2 regions of the Thioclava sp. IC9 genome follow, and region 2 is predicted to be linked to the other one. Evidence: riboswitches for the same ligand, from Rfam matches in the RefSeq annotation. Region 2 holds a riboswitch; the other holds the start of a gene.
What was found. Region 2 has a riboswitch for cobalamin ahead of B6V76_RS00830 (TonB-dependent receptor). Riboswitches for the same ligand answer to the same signal wherever they lie in the genome.
Positions count from the first base shown of each region.

Region 1: another riboswitch for cobalamin. It lies ahead of nrdH (glutaredoxin-like protein NrdH); the one in region 2 lies ahead of B6V76_RS00830 (TonB-dependent receptor).

Region 1 is NZ_NBNX01000001.1:849,524-857,326, forward strand. Features, by position in the region: gene B6V76_RS03880 (hypothetical protein) at 1-298, shown strand, start outside; gene B6V76_RS03885 (homocysteine S-methyltransferase family protein) at 429-1,478, shown strand; cobalamin riboswitch at 1,556-1,751, shown strand; gene nrdH (glutaredoxin-like protein NrdH) at 1,848-2,069, shown strand; gene nrdI (class Ib ribonucleoside-diphosphate reductase assembly flavoprotein NrdI) at 2,082-2,504, shown strand; gene nrdE (class 1b ribonucleoside-diphosphate reductase subunit alpha) at 2,474-4,645, shown strand; gene nrdF (class 1b ribonucleoside-diphosphate reductase subunit beta) at 4,654-5,631, shown strand; gene B6V76_RS03910 (amino acid ABC transporter ATP-binding protein) at 5,651-6,436, opposite strand; gene B6V76_RS03915 (amino acid ABC transporter permease) at 6,433-7,113, opposite strand; gene B6V76_RS03920 (amino acid ABC transporter substrate-binding protein) at 7,186-7,803, opposite strand, start outside.
Region 2 is NZ_NBNX01000001.1:191,714-199,516, reverse strand. Features, by position in the region: gene B6V76_RS00850 (cobalamin-binding protein) at 1-480, opposite strand, end outside; gene B6V76_RS00845 (ABC transporter ATP-binding protein) at 480-1,226, opposite strand; gene B6V76_RS00840 (iron ABC transporter permease) at 1,226-2,209, opposite strand; gene B6V76_RS00835 (ABC transporter substrate-binding protein) at 2,206-2,955, opposite strand; gene B6V76_RS00830 (TonB-dependent receptor) at 3,059-4,873, opposite strand; cobalamin riboswitch at 5,011-5,205, opposite strand; gene B6V76_RS00825 (DUF475 domain-containing protein) at 5,235-6,281, opposite strand; gene B6V76_RS00820 (DUF1499 domain-containing protein) at 6,436-6,861, opposite strand; gene speB (agmatinase) at 6,858-7,803, opposite strand, start outside.

The DNA.
Region 1 (7,803 bases), 660 kb from region 2:
GGAACGAACGCTTTCACTCTTACAACTCGATATAGGACCGATCTCGCCGCTGCGGGCGCGTGAGCTGGGCACGCTTGGCTACATGGAATGGCTTGGCACGCTGCCGGGCGACATGCCCTATGCGAAGGCGGCGATTGTCGCCCATATGCAGGCCTATCCGCATTCCCTGATCTCGCCCGCGGTGGAGGTGTTCTGCGAACTCCTGCTGGAGTCGCTGACCCCGCAGCCCTTCGCCCTGCCGATCGAGATGCCCCCGCCGGTGCGGCGCGGCGGGGCACGCGCCCGGCGCGGCCTCTAACCCGTTCTTCGTCTTGCGGTCGCATTCAGCGGCCCGGCCGAGGACCATTGCAGCAGGGAACGGCACTCCGTCTCCTGTGAGGCTCGGCTTCATCAAACGATGGTCATGGATGAACTGAGAGGATCTCTCCATGAATGACAACAAACTGACCCGCCTGCTCGACGCGCGCCCGGTAATCTGCGCCGAGGGCTTTCTGTTCGAACTGGAACGGCGCGGCTATCTGACCGCCGGGGAATTCGTGCCCGAGGTGGCGCTCGAATACCCGCAGGCGCTGCGCAATCTGCATGTCGATTTCCAGCGCGCCGGCAGCGATATCGTCGAGGCCTTCACCTATAACGGCCACCGCGAGAAGATGCGCGTGATCGGCAAGGAAGACCTGCTGGAGCCGCTCAACCGCGCAGCGCTGAAGATCGCCCGCGAGGTCGCCGATGCCAAGACCGGCAACCTGATGGCGGGCAATATCTCGAACACGAATATCTGGGACCCGGCCGATCCGGCGCGGCAGGCCGAGGTGCGCGCGATGTTCGACGAGATGGTCGGCTGGGCGGTCGAGGAAGGCGCGGATATCCTCATCGGCGAGACCTTCTACTACGCGGGCGAGGCGCTATGCGCGCTCGAGGCCGCGAAGGCGTCGGGGCTGCCGGTGGTGCTGACGCTGGCGCCGATGGCGGCCAATGAGATGATGGACGGGGTCGGCATCGTCGAGACCTGCCAGCAACTCGAACAGGCGGGCGCCGATGTCGTCGGGCTGAACTGCTTCCGCGGGCCGCAGACGATGATGCCGTGGCTGCGCAAGGTGCGCGCGGCGGTGAGCTGCCATGTCGGCGCCCTGCCCGTGCCCTACCGGACCACGAAGGAGGAGCCCACCTTCTTCAACCTCTCCGATCACAACGGCTGCACCTGCCCCTCGCCGCATGGCCGGACCTTTCCGACCGCGCTCGATCCGCTGGCCTGCAACCGCTACGAGATCGGCGCCTTTGCGCGTGAGGCGCAGGCGATCGGGGTGAATTACCTCGGCGTGTGCTGCGGGGCGAGCCCGATGCATATCCGCGAGATGGCCGAGGCCGTGGGCCGCGAGACCGAGGCCAGCCGCTTCTCGGAGCGCATGGAGAACCACTTCATGTATGGCCAGAACGACCGCCTCCCGGCGCATATCCGGGCGCTCGGCGACGGGGCCTGAGGCAAGACACGCTCCTGTCGCGCGAGAGTTTCGCGCGGCAGGGTAATCTATATATTGACACCGATACACCATGCATCTCAATATGATGTTGCTTTGGTTCCTGCGAGTCACTCCGCAGGCGAAGAGGGAAGCCGGTGAGATTCCGGCGCTGCCCCCGCAACTGTAAGCGGCGAGCCTGATGTCCGAATGTCACTGGTGCAATGCGCCGGGAAGACGGACCGGGAGGCGTTCGAGCCGCGAGCCAGGAGACCTGCCAGAGCAGATAGACGACGACCGCGGCGGAGGGCCCGGGCGCGTGGCTATGTGCTGCGGCACCCTGCCCACGAGCCTTGTCCCGCGCTGCCGACAGCCAACAAAGGGACAGGACACATGACCATCACCGTCTATTCGAAACCGGCCTGCGTGCAATGCACCGCCACGACCCGTGCGCTCGATGCCAAGGGGATCGACTACAACGTGATCGACCTCACCAAGGATGCCGCCGCGATGGAGATGGTGCAGGACTTGGGTTACCGGCAGGCCCCGGTGGTGATCGCCAACGAGGAGCACTGGGCAGGCTTTCGCCCCGACATGATCAACCGTCTGGTCTGAGGCCTAGCCGCGATGGGACAGGCAAGGCTGATCTATTACTCCTCGGCCTCCGGGAACACGCAGCGCTTCGTGGAGCGGCTGGGTCTGCCCGCGCTGCGTCTGCCCCTCTCGGCGGAGGCGGCGATGCCGTACCCGCCCTGCCCCTACGTCCTGATCTGCCCAAGCTACGCCGACGGCAAGGGGCGCGGCGCGGTCGCGAAACCGGTCATCGCCTTTCTCAACGATCCCGCCCGCCGCGCGGGCCTGCGCGGCGTCATCGCCAGCGGCAATCGCAATTTCGGCGCGCTCTTCGCCTGCGCGGGCGATCTGCTGGCGCGCAAATGCAACATCCCCGTGCTCTACCGGTTCGAACTGGCGGGGACCGACACTGACATCGACCGCGTGCGCGCGGGTCTCGACAATTTCTGGAGGCTGGAATGCTCGACAGCGACGTGAAACCGAGCGGGGCCACGGCCTCGGAATTCGCGGGGCTTGATCACCACGCGCTCAACGCAATGCTCAACCTCTATGACGCGGAGGGCAATATCCGCTTCGAGGCCGACCGGATGGCGGCGCGGCAATATTTCCTGCGCCATGTGAACCAGAACACGGTGTTCTTCCATTCGCTGGACGAGAAGCTCGGCTATCTGGTGGAGGAAAGCTATTACGACGCCGCCGTGCTCGATCAGTATTCGCGCAACTTCCAGCGCGCGATCTGGGAGGCGGCTTTCGCGGCAAAATTCCGTTTTCCGACCTTCCTCGGCGCGTTCAAATATTACACCTCCTACACGTTGAAGACCCGCGACGGGCAGCGGTATCTGGAACGCTACGAGGACCGCGTCGTGATGGTGGCACTGACGCTCGCGCGCGGCGACGAGGCGCTGGCGATGCGCCTCATGGAGGAGATGCTGGCAGGACGCTTCCAGCCCGCGACGCCGACCTTCCTCAACGCGGGCAAGAAGGCGCGGGGCGAGTTCGTCTCCTGCTTCCTGCTGCGGCTGGAAGACAACATGGAAAGCATCGGGCGCGGCATCAACTCGGCGCTGCAACTGTCGAAACGCGGCGGCGGCGTGGCCCTGATGCTGACCAATATCCGCGAATATGGCGCGCCGATCAAAGGGATCGAGAACCAATCCTCGGGCGTGATCCCGGTGATGAAGCTGCTCGAAGACAGCTTCAGCTATGCCAACCAGCTGGGCGCGCGTCAGGGCGCGGGCGCGGTTTATCTGCACGCCCATCACCCCGACATCCTGCGCTTCCTCGACACCAAGCGCGAGAATGCGGACGAGAAAATCCGGATCAAGACGCTGAGCCTCGGCGTGGTGATCCCCGACATCACCTTCGAGCTCGCGAAGAAGAACGAGGAGATGTATCTCTTCTCGCCCCATGACGTGGAGCGGGTCTATGGCTGCGCCTTCTCGGAGATTTCCGTCACCGAGAAATATCACGAGATGGTCGATGACGCGCGGATCCGCAAACGCAAGATCAACGCCCGCGCCTTCTTCCAGACGCTGGCCGAGATCCAGTTCGAAAGCGGCTATCCCTACATCATGTTCGAAGACACGGTGAACCGCGCCAACCCGATCGCGGGACGGATCACCATGTCGAACCTGTGTTCGGAGATTCTGCAGGTGGCCGAGCCTTCCGAGTTCGACGAGGATCTGGGCTATGCGCGGATGGGCACGGATATCTCGTGCAATCTGGGTTCGCTCAACATCGCCAAGGTGATGGATAGCGGCGATCTGGGCGCGAGCGTTGGGTCCGCGATCCGCGCGCTCTCGGCGGTGTCGGAGATGAGTGCGATCAACGCCGTCCCCTCAATCCGCAAGGGCAACGAGGAAAGTCACGCGATCGGTCTGGGTCAGATGAACCTGCACGGCTTCCTCGCCCGCGAGCGCATCCATTATGGCAGCCCCGAGGGGATCGAATTCACCTCCGTCTATTTCGCCGCCGTGGCCTATCACGCGCTGGCGGAATCGAACCGGCTGGCTGCCGAGCATGGCCGGAGTTTCAGGGAGTTCGAGGCCTCTGCCTATGCCGATGGCAGCTTCTTCGAGAAATACGTCACCCGCGACTGGCTGCCTGAGAGCGACACCGTCACGGCCCTGTTCGACCGCTTCGGGATCACCCTGCCCACCCGCGCCGACTGGGCCGCCCTGCGCGACCGGGTCATGGAGTCCGGCCTGTGGAATCGCAACCTGCAAGCCGTGCCGCCCACCGGCTCGATCAGCTATATCAACAACGCGACCGCCTCGATCCACCCGATCACCGCGAAGATCGAGATCCGTAAGGAAGGCAAGATCGGCCGGGTCTATTACCCCGCGCCCTACATGACGAACGACAATCTCGAGTTCTACCGCGACGCCTATCAGATCGGCCCCGAGGCGATCATCGACACCTATGCGGCAGCGACCGAGCATGTCGATCAAGGTCTCTCGCTGACGCTGTTCTTCCCGGCCGAGGCCACGACCCGCGACATCAACCGCGCCCAGATCTATGCATGGCGGCGCGGCATCAAGACCATCTATTACATCCGCCTGCGCCAAGCGGCCCTCGAGGGGACCGAGGTGCAGGGCTGCGTATCCTGTTCCCTGTGAGGCCCGCCATGAAAGATCTGCACACACCCCGCCCCGTCCCCCGTGCCGTCAACTGGAACCGCCTTCAGGACGACAAGGATCTCGAAGTCTGGAACCGGCTCACGTCGAATTTCTGGCTGCCCGAGAAGGTGCCGCTGTCGAACGACATTCAAAGCTGGTCGCAACTGACCGAGAATGAGCAGACGCTCACGATCCGGGTCTTCACCGGGCTGACGCTGCTGGACACGATCCAGAACACCGTGGGCGCGCCTGCGCTGATGGCGGATGCGGCGACGCCCCATGAGGAAGCGGTGCTGTCCAACATCGCCTTCATGGAGGCCGTGCATGCGCGCAGCTATTCCTCGGTCTTCTCGACACTGTGCAACACCGCCGAGGTCGACGAGGCGTTCCGCTGGTCGCAGGAAAACCCGCATCTGCAGGCCAAGTCGCGGCTGATCCTCGACGAATACGACGCGACGGCGAGCCCGTTGAAGCGCAAGGTGGCGAGCGTCTTTCTGGAAAGCTTCCTGTTCTATTCGGGCTTCTACCTGCCGATGCACTGGTCGAGCCGCGCGCGCCTGACCAACACGGCCGACCTGATCCGCCTGATCATCCGCGACGAAGCGATCCACGGTTACTACATCGGCTACAAGTTCCAGCGCGCGTTGGAGCGGGCGACCGAGACCGAGCGCACCGAGATCAAGGATTTTGCCTTCTCGCTGATGTTCGACCTCTATGACATCGAGGGCCGCTATACCGAGCAGCTCTATGACGGTCTGGGCCTGACGGAGGATGTCAAGCACTTCCTGCATTACAACGCCAACAAGGCGCTGCAGAACCTCGGCTACGAGGCGCTCTTCCCCGAAGAGGCGACGCGCGTGAACCCCGCGATCCTCGCCGCGCTCTCGCCCGGATCGGACGAAAACCACGACTTCTTCTCGGGCTCGGGATCGAGCTACGTGATCGGCAAGGCGGTCGCGACCGAGGACGAGGACTGGGCGTTCTGAACCCGCCGCCGCCCGCGCCTCAAACGGGGCGCGGGGCAGTATCCGGGGCTGCGGTCTCGCCGGTCGATTTCAGCGTGGCGATGAACCGCTTGGTGCGCTCGCGCTCGGGCGCGTCGAAGACCTGCCGCGCCGGGCCGGTCTCGACCACCCCGCCGCTTTCCAGCACGACCACCCGCTCGGCGATCTGCGAGGCAAGGCGCAGGTCGTGGGTCGCCATCACCATCGTCGTACCCTCGCGGGCCAGCTGTGCCAGAACGTCGACGACTTCCGCCGCCAGTTCCGGATCGAGCGCCGAGGTCGGCTCGTCACAGAGCAGAACTTTCGGCGACGGGGCGAGCGCGCGGGCAATCGCGATGCGCTGCTGCTGCCCGCCCGAAAGCGTCGCGGGCCAGGCATCGGCCTTATGCGCCATTCCGACCTTCTCCAAGAGCGACATCGCGCGCTCGCGGGCTTTCGCGGCAGGCCAGTTCTGCACGGTCACGAGGCTCTCCATCACGTTCTCGATCGCAGTGCGATGCGGGAAGAGCTGGAAGTTCTGGAACACCATCCCGGTCTGTTGCCGAATGCTCTGGATCTGGGCGCGCGACAGCTTGCCGCCTTCGCTCAGAGTGACGGACGCGTCGCCGATGGCGAGCGTGCCGCTCGTGGGCACCTCCAGCAGGTTGATGGTACGCAAAAGCGTGCTCTTGCCGCCGCCGGAGGGGCCGATCAGCGCGGTCACGGAGCCCTCAGGCAGAGACAGCGAGATCCCCGACAGAACCTCGTTCTCGCCGAACCGCTTGGTGATATTCGACAGCTCGATCATGTGCGTTCCTCCAGAAAGCCGCCATATTGGCCAAGGCGCCGTTCGAGCCGCCCCTGCAGCGCCGACAGGACCGAGCAGAGCGCGAGATAGATCAGCGCCGCCTCGACATAGAGGACGAGCGGTTCATAGGTGGTCGCGACGATCCGCTGCGCCGCCTGAAACAGTTCCGGCACGGTGATCGCTGCGGCGAGCGACGTATCCTTCACCAGCGAGATGAAGCTGTTCGACAAGGGCGGCACCGCGACGCGCGAGGCCTGGGGCACGATGGTGCGGGTCATCGTCTGCCGCCAGTTCATGCCGATGGAATAGGACGCTTCCCACTGCCCCTTGGACACCGAGGACAGCGCCGCGCGCAGGATTTCCGACGTGTAGGCGCCGACATTCAGCGTGAAGCCGATCAGCCCCGCCACGAAGGCGTCGAGCGTGATCCCGAGGCTCGGCAGCCCGTAGAAGATCAGGAAAAGCTGCACCAGAAGCGGCGTGCCCCGGATCACCCAGACATAGAACCGCACGATCCACACCAGCGGACGCGGCCCGAACAGCCGGATCACCGCGCAGAGCAGCCCGAGCGCAAGGCCCAGCGTGAAGGTGATGAGCGTCAGCGGGATCGTGAAGGTCACCGTCGCCTGCAAAAGCGGCACGAGCGATGACCACATCAGGGGCAACCAGTCAGCCATAGCGGATCCTTTCTGCAAGCCTCACGCGCCTCCGGGCCGAACCCCGAAGGCGCGCGCGGCTCGACATGCGGCTTACTTCGAGACGTCTTCCCCGAAATACTCTTCGGAGATTTTCTGGTAGGTCCCGTCGGCCTTCATCTCGTCGAGCGCCTTGTTGATCGCAGCCAGCAGGTCGGGCTGGTCCTTCGCGATGATCACGCCGGAATAGTTCGCATCGGGCATGGTCGCGGCCAGCTTCACGGGGGCGTCCGGCTTGTTCTTCTTGAAGTCGAGGAAGGACAGGCTGTCATTCACCGTCGCATCGGCGCGGTTCTGGATGACAAGCGCGATCGACTGATCGAACCCGTTCGTCCCGATCAGTTCGGCACCGTGATCCGAGGCGATCTTGCCGAAATTGCTCGAGAGCGTCTGGGCGGCGGTCTTGCCTTTCAGATCGTCGAAGCCGGTGATGTCGGTCTCGTCCTTGCGCACGATCAGCGCCGCTTTCGACGCGATATAGGGCTGCGAGAAATCGTATTTCTTCTTGCGCGCGTCGGTGATGCCCACCTCGTTGATCACCGCGTCGTAGCGGTCGGCATCGAGCCCTGCGATCAGGCCGTCCCAGCGGCCTTCGAGGAACTTCACCTTCACGCCCAGCTTTTCGCCGATAGCGCGCGCGATGGCGACGTCGAAGCCGGTCAGCTTTCCGGA
Region 2 (7,803 bases):
CAGCTCCGACACCCAGCCGACGGCGGAGATCAGCGGCTCGTTCCATTCCTCGAACCAGACGCGCGGACGGCTCGGGCGCGGCTTTGCGGCGACCTCCGCCAGACGCGTCTCGTAGCCCGCGGCCAGCAGTTCCGCCCGCTCGGTGCAGCCCACCAGCGCGCCCAACGTGCAGATCATGTCGAGGATTCCCGCGACCGAGCGCTGGTTGAACGCGTGCACGGCCACGCCCTCGCGCACCAGCCCCGCGACGATGTCGGCCTGAAGGTCGGAGAACGTCAGGACGAGGTCCGGCTCCAGCGCAAGGATCTTCGGTAGATCGGCGGAGATGAAGGCGGAGACGCGCGGTTTTTCCTGCCGTACCCGTTTGGGCCGCACCGCGTAGCCCGAGACGCCGACGATGCGCGCGTCCTCGCCCAGAAGGTAGAGCGTCTCGACCGTTTCCTCGGTCAGACAGACGATGCGTTCAGGAGGAAATGCCATCAGATCCCCAATGTGGAAAGTGGTTGAAAAACAGGGCCTTCCGACGTGATTTTAAAGTGCGCGCGGATGTGAAACACCTGCGCCAGAAGCGTCTCGGTCAGGACCTCGCCGGCCGGTCCATCCGCCACAAGCCGCCCGCGATCCATCACCCAAAGCCGGGTGCAATGGCGCGCGGCCAGCCCCAGATCATGCAGCGAGGTGACGACCGCGCCGCCCGCCTGCACGTGGGCGCTGAAGACCTGCATCGTCGCGATCTGCGCCGCCGGATCGAGCCCGGCAATGGGCTCGTCTGCGAGGATCAGCGGGCTTTCCTGCGCGAGCGCCCGGGCGATCAGCACCCGCGCCTGCTCGCCGCCCGAGAGCTGCGTGGCGGCGCGGTCTCGGTAAGTGTCGAGCCCCATCCGGCGCAGCGCTTCTTCCACCGCCGCCGCCCCGCGCGTCGCCTGATCGCGGCCATGCGGCAACCGCCCCAGCGCGACGAGATCGGCAACCGACAGCCCCCAGGCGATTTCGCGCGCCTGCGGCAGCCACGCCGCCGCCCGCGCCCGCGCCATCGGATCGAGCGCCGACAGCGAGCTGTCCCCGCGATGCGACAAGAGCCCCATCGCACCGCGCAGCAGCGAGGTCTTGCCCGCGCCGTTGGGCCCGATCAGCCCGATCAGCTCGCCCGGCGCGACCTGCGCCGAGACGTGATCGACGACCGGGCATTCGCCCCGCAGAACGGTCAGGTTTTCCAGCTCCAGCATCAGCCCTCGCGCCCCATCTTGCGGATCATCGACAGGAAGAACGGCGCGCCGACCAGCGCGGTCAGCACCCCCAGTTTCAGGTCGCGCTCAGGCGCGATCACCCGCGTCGCGATATCGGCCAGCGTCAGCATCGCCGCCCCGCCAAGCGCCGAAGCCGGAAGCAGCCGTGAGGGCCGCGCGCCCACGGATTTGCGCAGCAGATGCGGCACGACGAGGCCGACGAAGCCGATCGCACCTGCGACCGCCGTGGCCGCACCGACCATGAGCGCGGTCCCGAAGACGACCTGAAGCCTCAGTTTTTTCAAAGAGATACCAAGCGAAGCTGCAGCATCCTCCCCAAGGCTCAGCGCATCCAGCCCGGCCCCTGCGCGCAGCAGGATCAAAGCGCCCACGATCAGGAACGGCAGTGCCAGGGCGACATGGGTCATCGACCGATCGGCAAGCGAGCCCATCATCCAGAACACGATCTCGGCCGCGGCATAGGGCGACGGAGCGAGGTTCAGCACCAGCGCGGTCGCCGCCGCCGCCAGCGCGGAGACGGCGATGCCTGCAAGGATCAGCACCAGCGCCCGGCCCTCGCGCCCGGCAAGGACCAAGATCAGCGCGACGGCCACGCCCGCGCCCGCCAGCGCGGCGAGCGGCAGGGCCAGGGCGAAGAGCGCGTAGAGCCCGGTCTGGATCGCGATGACCGCGCCAAGCGCCGCTCCGGCAGAGGTGCCGATCAGCCCAGGCTCGGCCAGCGGATTGCGCAGGAAGCCCTGCATCGCGGCGCCCGACAGCCCCAGCGCGGCGCCAACGCCGATACCGAGGATCGCGCGCGGCAGGCGCAGCTCGCGCATCACCAAGCCCGCCGCGCCATCGCCGGAAATGAGCGCGGATATCCCGTCGAGCGGCGAAATCCCCGACGGTCCGATCAGCAGCGACGCTGCGAAAAGCACCGCGCAGAAGGCTGAGAGGAAAATGAGGATCGCGCGATAACTCATTGCGTTAACTTCTCTTTCTCGATCTTGCGCCCAAGCGTCGCCAGTTGCCCTACCGCATTCAGCATCGCCGGTGCGCCGCAGGTCCAGCTCGCATCGCGCAGGCCCCGCACGACCGGAAGATCGCGCAGCACCGGGTGCGCCAGTACCTCCTGCGCGCGGCTCGTGCCGGTGCCGCCTTGCGAGCCCCCCACGACCACCAGATCGGGGCGATCCATCACCAGATCTTCCAACGGCAACCGTCCGCCCCAGTCGAGCCCCGGCCCGCTGACGACGTTCTGAAACCCTGCCATTTCAAGGATTTGCCCTTCAAGGGTCCGCGGCCCGTAGCCATAGCCCGAGGGCCCGATGATCGCAGCTTTCAGCCCCGGCGCGGGTGTCTGGATCGCCGCCAGCCGCGCATCGAAATCCGCGAGCATCTTCGCCGCGCGACCGGGATGGCCAAGAAGCTTGCCCATCGTCTCGATCCGGCCGCGGATCTCGGGCAGCGAGGTGCCGGGCGGCAGTTGCTCGACCCGGATCCCGAGTGTGCGCAACATGCGGATCGTGTCGGGGTTCGACCAGGTATCGGCCAGCACGAGATCGGGATGGAGAATCGAGATTTCCTCGGCGCGCCCGAAGTTTACGGGAAGGTCTTCAGCCTGTTTCCAGTGCACCGACATCGACGGGTCGGTCGCGAAATGGCTGACCGAGACGATCTGCGACGGATCGGCCAGCGCCAGCGCCAGCTGATCGGTGCAGAGGTTCATGGAGACGACCCGCCGCGGCACATCTCCCGCAGGCTCTTCCGCCCATGCGGAGGAGGTCGCCGCCAAGGCGGCGAAAAGGGCGGCGCAAACCGCCCCTTTCAGATCAGAACCGCGCACGCAGCCCCACATAGGCGGCGCGACCCGAGGTGCCGTAGCCCGGCCAGAGCTGGTAATCGGTGTCGGTCAGGTTCTCGATGCGCAGATAGGCCTCCTTCTCGTTGCCCAGATCGTAGGTCATCTGCGCGTTCAGCAGGCCGTAATCGGGCTGGCTCTGACGATCGGTGACCACACGCATATCGGCGGCGAGCGTGATCTTGTCGGTCACCTGCGCGTCGATGCCCGCGGTCAACGTATGACGCCCGAAGGCCGAGTTCCACGTCGATCCCGACGACAGCCCGTCGGGGTTCTTCCAGTCGAGATAGGTGTAGCCGAGGCTGTAGTTGATCTTGCTGGTGATCGGCCCTTTCAGCCCCAGCTCCAACCCCTGCCGCTTCGCGGTGCCCGAGGTCTGGTAGTAGGTGCCGTCGTAGTCGATCAGGTCCTTCACATCGATATGGAACAGCGTCGCGGTCAGCTTATGCGCACCGAAGTCACGCTCGACGCCGAGATCGTAGCTCAGCGATTTCTCGGGCTTGAGGTCGGGATTGCCCACGTAGCCGTCATAGAGTTCATAACCCGACGGCGCGCGGAAGCCATTGCCGATCGACGCCCGGTAGAGCGTCGCGGCGTCGGCCTGCCACGTCACGCCCAGACGACCCGTGGTGTTGCCGCCGAAATCCGAGTGATCGTCGTGGCGCGCGGAGGCGGTCACGTTCACCCCGTCCATCGGCGAGAAAGCATATTCACCGAAGATACCCGTATCCGCCGTGAGGACGTGGCCCGAGACATAGGTGCCTGTATAGGTTTCCAGCGTGCGATCCGCCCCGAAGGTCAGCCGCCCCGGCCCGAGATCGGTCGAGGCTTTCCAGTCGAGTTTGCGGCGCTTGCCCTCGTAGCCATAGTCATAGACCGGATACCAGCGCGAGGTCGTGTAATAGGTCAGACCGAGCTCGTGATCGAGCGGGCCGGTCGCGAATTTCGCGAAGAGCCGCCCGCCACGTTCCTTATGGATGGTATAATCGTTACTGTCCGTGGGCAGCGGGCCGAAGCCGTTATCGAACTCGCCCCGATCGTTCTGCGCGAACCCGTTGAAGCCGATCAGCAGATTGTCGGAGATGCGCTTCTGCGCGCGCAGGCTGACACGGTCGGCGCGGTAGCCGTCCTTCTCGGTATTGCCGTTCTTCTTGTCGGCGGCCGAGAAGCCTGCAGTGTAAATTTTCGACAGCTGAATCGCGAGTTCGTCATCGCCCTTCTTCCAGCCGAAATTATAGGCCGCATTCGCGGTGTGGTAGGAGCCGAGCTCGAGCTTGACGCTTTGGCTCACGCCATCCTCGGTCGGGCGCGGCGTGTCGAGGTTGATGACCCCGGCGACCGCCTGCCCGCCATAGACCGCCGATTGCGAGCCGCGCATGATCTCGACCCGGTCGTAGTTGAACGTGTTGAACCGGCCCAGGTCGGGCAGCACCTGCGTCGCCGACGGATCGGAGACGTCGATCCCGTCCACCATGACCTTCACGTAATTCTGCGACACGCCGCGAATGGTGAAGCCGGTCTGCGCGCCCATCGGCCCGCGCGACAGGATGCCGACGCCCGGCGACTGCGCGATCAGGTTGGCGAGACGGGTCTGGCCCGAACGCTCCAGCTCCTTGCGCGACAGCACGGTGACCGCCTGCGCGGTCTTGTCCGACGATTGCGGCTCGAGCGCGCCGTGATAGATCACGATCTCATCGAGTTGGTAAGGTTGCGCATCTTGCGCGAGCGCGGGGCCTGCCAGCGCTGTGGTGAGCATCAGGCCCACGGTCAAACGGGTGCGGATCATATCCAATTCCCTCGTGCCGCGACTCTGCGGTCGCGTGAACTTCGCATTGCAAGTCTTTGGAAATTTGGAATTTCCGCCGACGGTGAAAAATGTCACCACTGACGGAAGACCGCCTCCGCTGCGCGCCCCGCACAGGCAGAAAGGATGAGCGCCTCGGCAGGTCTCCTGGCTCGCGGGTCCTGGTTCCGGCTGGCCTTCCCGGGTCTCCCCAGTGGCTCAGTCAGCCGTCACTCGCCGCTCACAGTTGCGGGGGCAGCCCCGGAATGAATGCACGCATCGCACCGGGTTCCCTTTTCATCCGCTTTCGCGGAACCGAAGTGCCCCTGCTGTGCCGCGCGCGCCGCACTGAGTCAAGAATATTTCAGCTTTCCACGGCGCGCCGGCAGCGCCGGTTGAACCGGATCGAGGATAGCAGCGCGAGACCGATGAGCCCGGCCCCGATCAGGCCGGTGATCACCTCGGGCACTTCCACCAGCGTCTGCGCGAACATGACGACGGAGAGGATCAGGATCGACCAGAAGGCGCCGTTCTCGAGATAGCGGAATTCGCTGAGCGTGTTGCGCTCCACCAGCATCAGGGTCATCGAGCGCACATACATCGCACCGATCCCCAGACCGATCGCGATCAGGAACAGGTTCTGGGTCAGCGCGAAGGCCCCGATCACCCCGTCGAAACTGAAGGACGCATCGAGCACTTCGAGATAGAGAAACGCGCCGAGGCCCGCCTTGGCCGTCTCGGCGGCGATATTCGTCCGGTCGAGCACGTGGCTGAGCACCTCGACGCCGAGAAAGGTCGCAAGGCCGCAGATGGAGGCGAAGAGGAACTCGTCCTCGCGCCCCTCCGGCAGAATCCAGGTGAAAAGCAGAACGACGACCAGCACGAAGCCGATCTCCAGACCTCGGATCGACGCGAGCGCGCGCAACCGGCGCTCCAGCGCGCGGATCCAGTCGACCTCCTTGCCCTCGTCGATGAAATAGGTGAGCGCGACCATCATCAGGAAGGCGCCACCGAAGCCCGCGATCGACAGATGCGCGTCCTCGATGATCTCGGCATATTCGGCCGGGTGTTTCGCAGCCAGAAGAACCGCATCCCACGGTCCGATGCCGGCGGCGATCACGACGATCAGAAGCGGGAAGAGGATACGCATCCCGAACACCGCGATCAGGATGCCCCATGTCAGGAAACGACGCTGCCATTTCGGCGTCATCTGGTGCAGCTTGTTGGCGTTGACGATGGCGTTGTCGAAGCTCAGCGAGATTTCCAGCACGGCCAGCACGGCAGTGATCATCAGGAAAGAGACCGCGCCGCCAAGCCCTCCGGTCTGGGCGAACCCCAGCGCGAAGGACCCGACCAGCCCTGCCACCGTGACGGCGATGGCCCAGGAAAAATAACGATACATGATGGTCATGCTGGCTCCGGCTGCATGAGGCCTCACTTAGGCTTCGCCCCCTGTCTTCGCAAGGGAGCGCACTGTCAGAGTTGGTCTGTGTGCCCCTACGGCGTGGGGCGGGTGGGCGGAAAAACGCGGCGCAAGATACCCTGCGCACGGCGGGTCGCGCCCGCTAGAGCCCGACCTCGTCGAGCCAGCCCTTGATCCGCGCCTCATTCACCCCGAGATCGGATTTCCCGTAGACGAGGTGCCCGCGGATCTGCAGCGTATCGCCTTCGACCCAGAGCGTGGTGACATCGGGAAAGCCCCAGACGGCCGAACGCGTCACATAGGCCGCGTAGCCCTCGTCGGCGCTGCCCGCGACGCGCTTGGTGCGCGCGGTGCCCCGGATGATCTTGTCGAGCGCGGCCATCTGCGCCGGCGGATCGGAGACGTCGCGCACGGCCTGAAACCCGCCTGTCTCCGGGTGGTCACCGGGCGCTTTCGCCAGCCCGTCGACATCGAAGCGCGCCGGATCAATCGGGGCGAGGCGCACCCACCCGTCGGCCGCCACCACGACGGCGAGCCCGAGCGCGAGGATCGTCACGGCCCGTTTCATGCCGCCCTCTCCCGCATCGCCCAGCCCGCAAGGGCGATCAGCTCGGTCGCGACATGGGCCCCGGCGATCGCCGTCACCCCGGTCGGATCGTAGGGCGGAGAGACCTCGACCACGTCGCCGCCGATCAGGTTGATGCCCTTCAGCCCGCGCAACAGCTCTGCCGCCTGCCAGCTCGCCAGACCGCCCCAGACAGGCGTACCGGTGCCGGGCGCGAAGGCCGGGTCCAGACCGTCGATGTCGAAGGTGAGGTAGCAGGGTCTATCACCCACAACCGCGCGGATGCGTTCGAGCGTGGGACCGATCCCTTCGCGATGCACGCTCGGCGCATCCACGATGTTCACGCCCAGCGTATCGGGATTGTCGGTGCGGATGCCGACCGAGACCACATTCTCCGCCCGCACGACGCCCGACTTGATCGCCTTGTAGAGGAAAGTGCCATGGTCGATCCGGTCCATGTCGTCATCGGCCCATGTGTCGGAATGGGCGTCGATCTGGATCAGCGCGATCTCGCCTTGCGCGGCGACTGCCGCGCGCAGGATCGGAAGCGTGATGAAGTGATCGCCGCCGAGCGTGATCGGCACCACACCCGCCCCGAAGATCGCGCCGAGATGCGCCTCGATCCGGCCCGGTACCTCGGGCACATTGGCATAGTCGAAGGGCATGTCACCGTAATCGACGATCGCCAGCTCGGAGAGCGGGTCATAGCCCCAGCCATAGGGCGCATCGAAAGCCTGCAGCGTCGAGGCTTCGCGGATCGCGCGCGGCCCGAACCGCGTGCCGGGGCGGTTGGTCACCGCCTGATCGAAGGGGATGCCGTTCACGGCGATCTGCGCGCCTGCGAGGTCTTTCGTGTAGCGCCGCCGCAGGAAGCTGGTCGCGCCACCGAAGGTATTCTCGAAGCTCAGACCGCGCGCATCTGCGCGCGTAAAGGCCTGATCCACT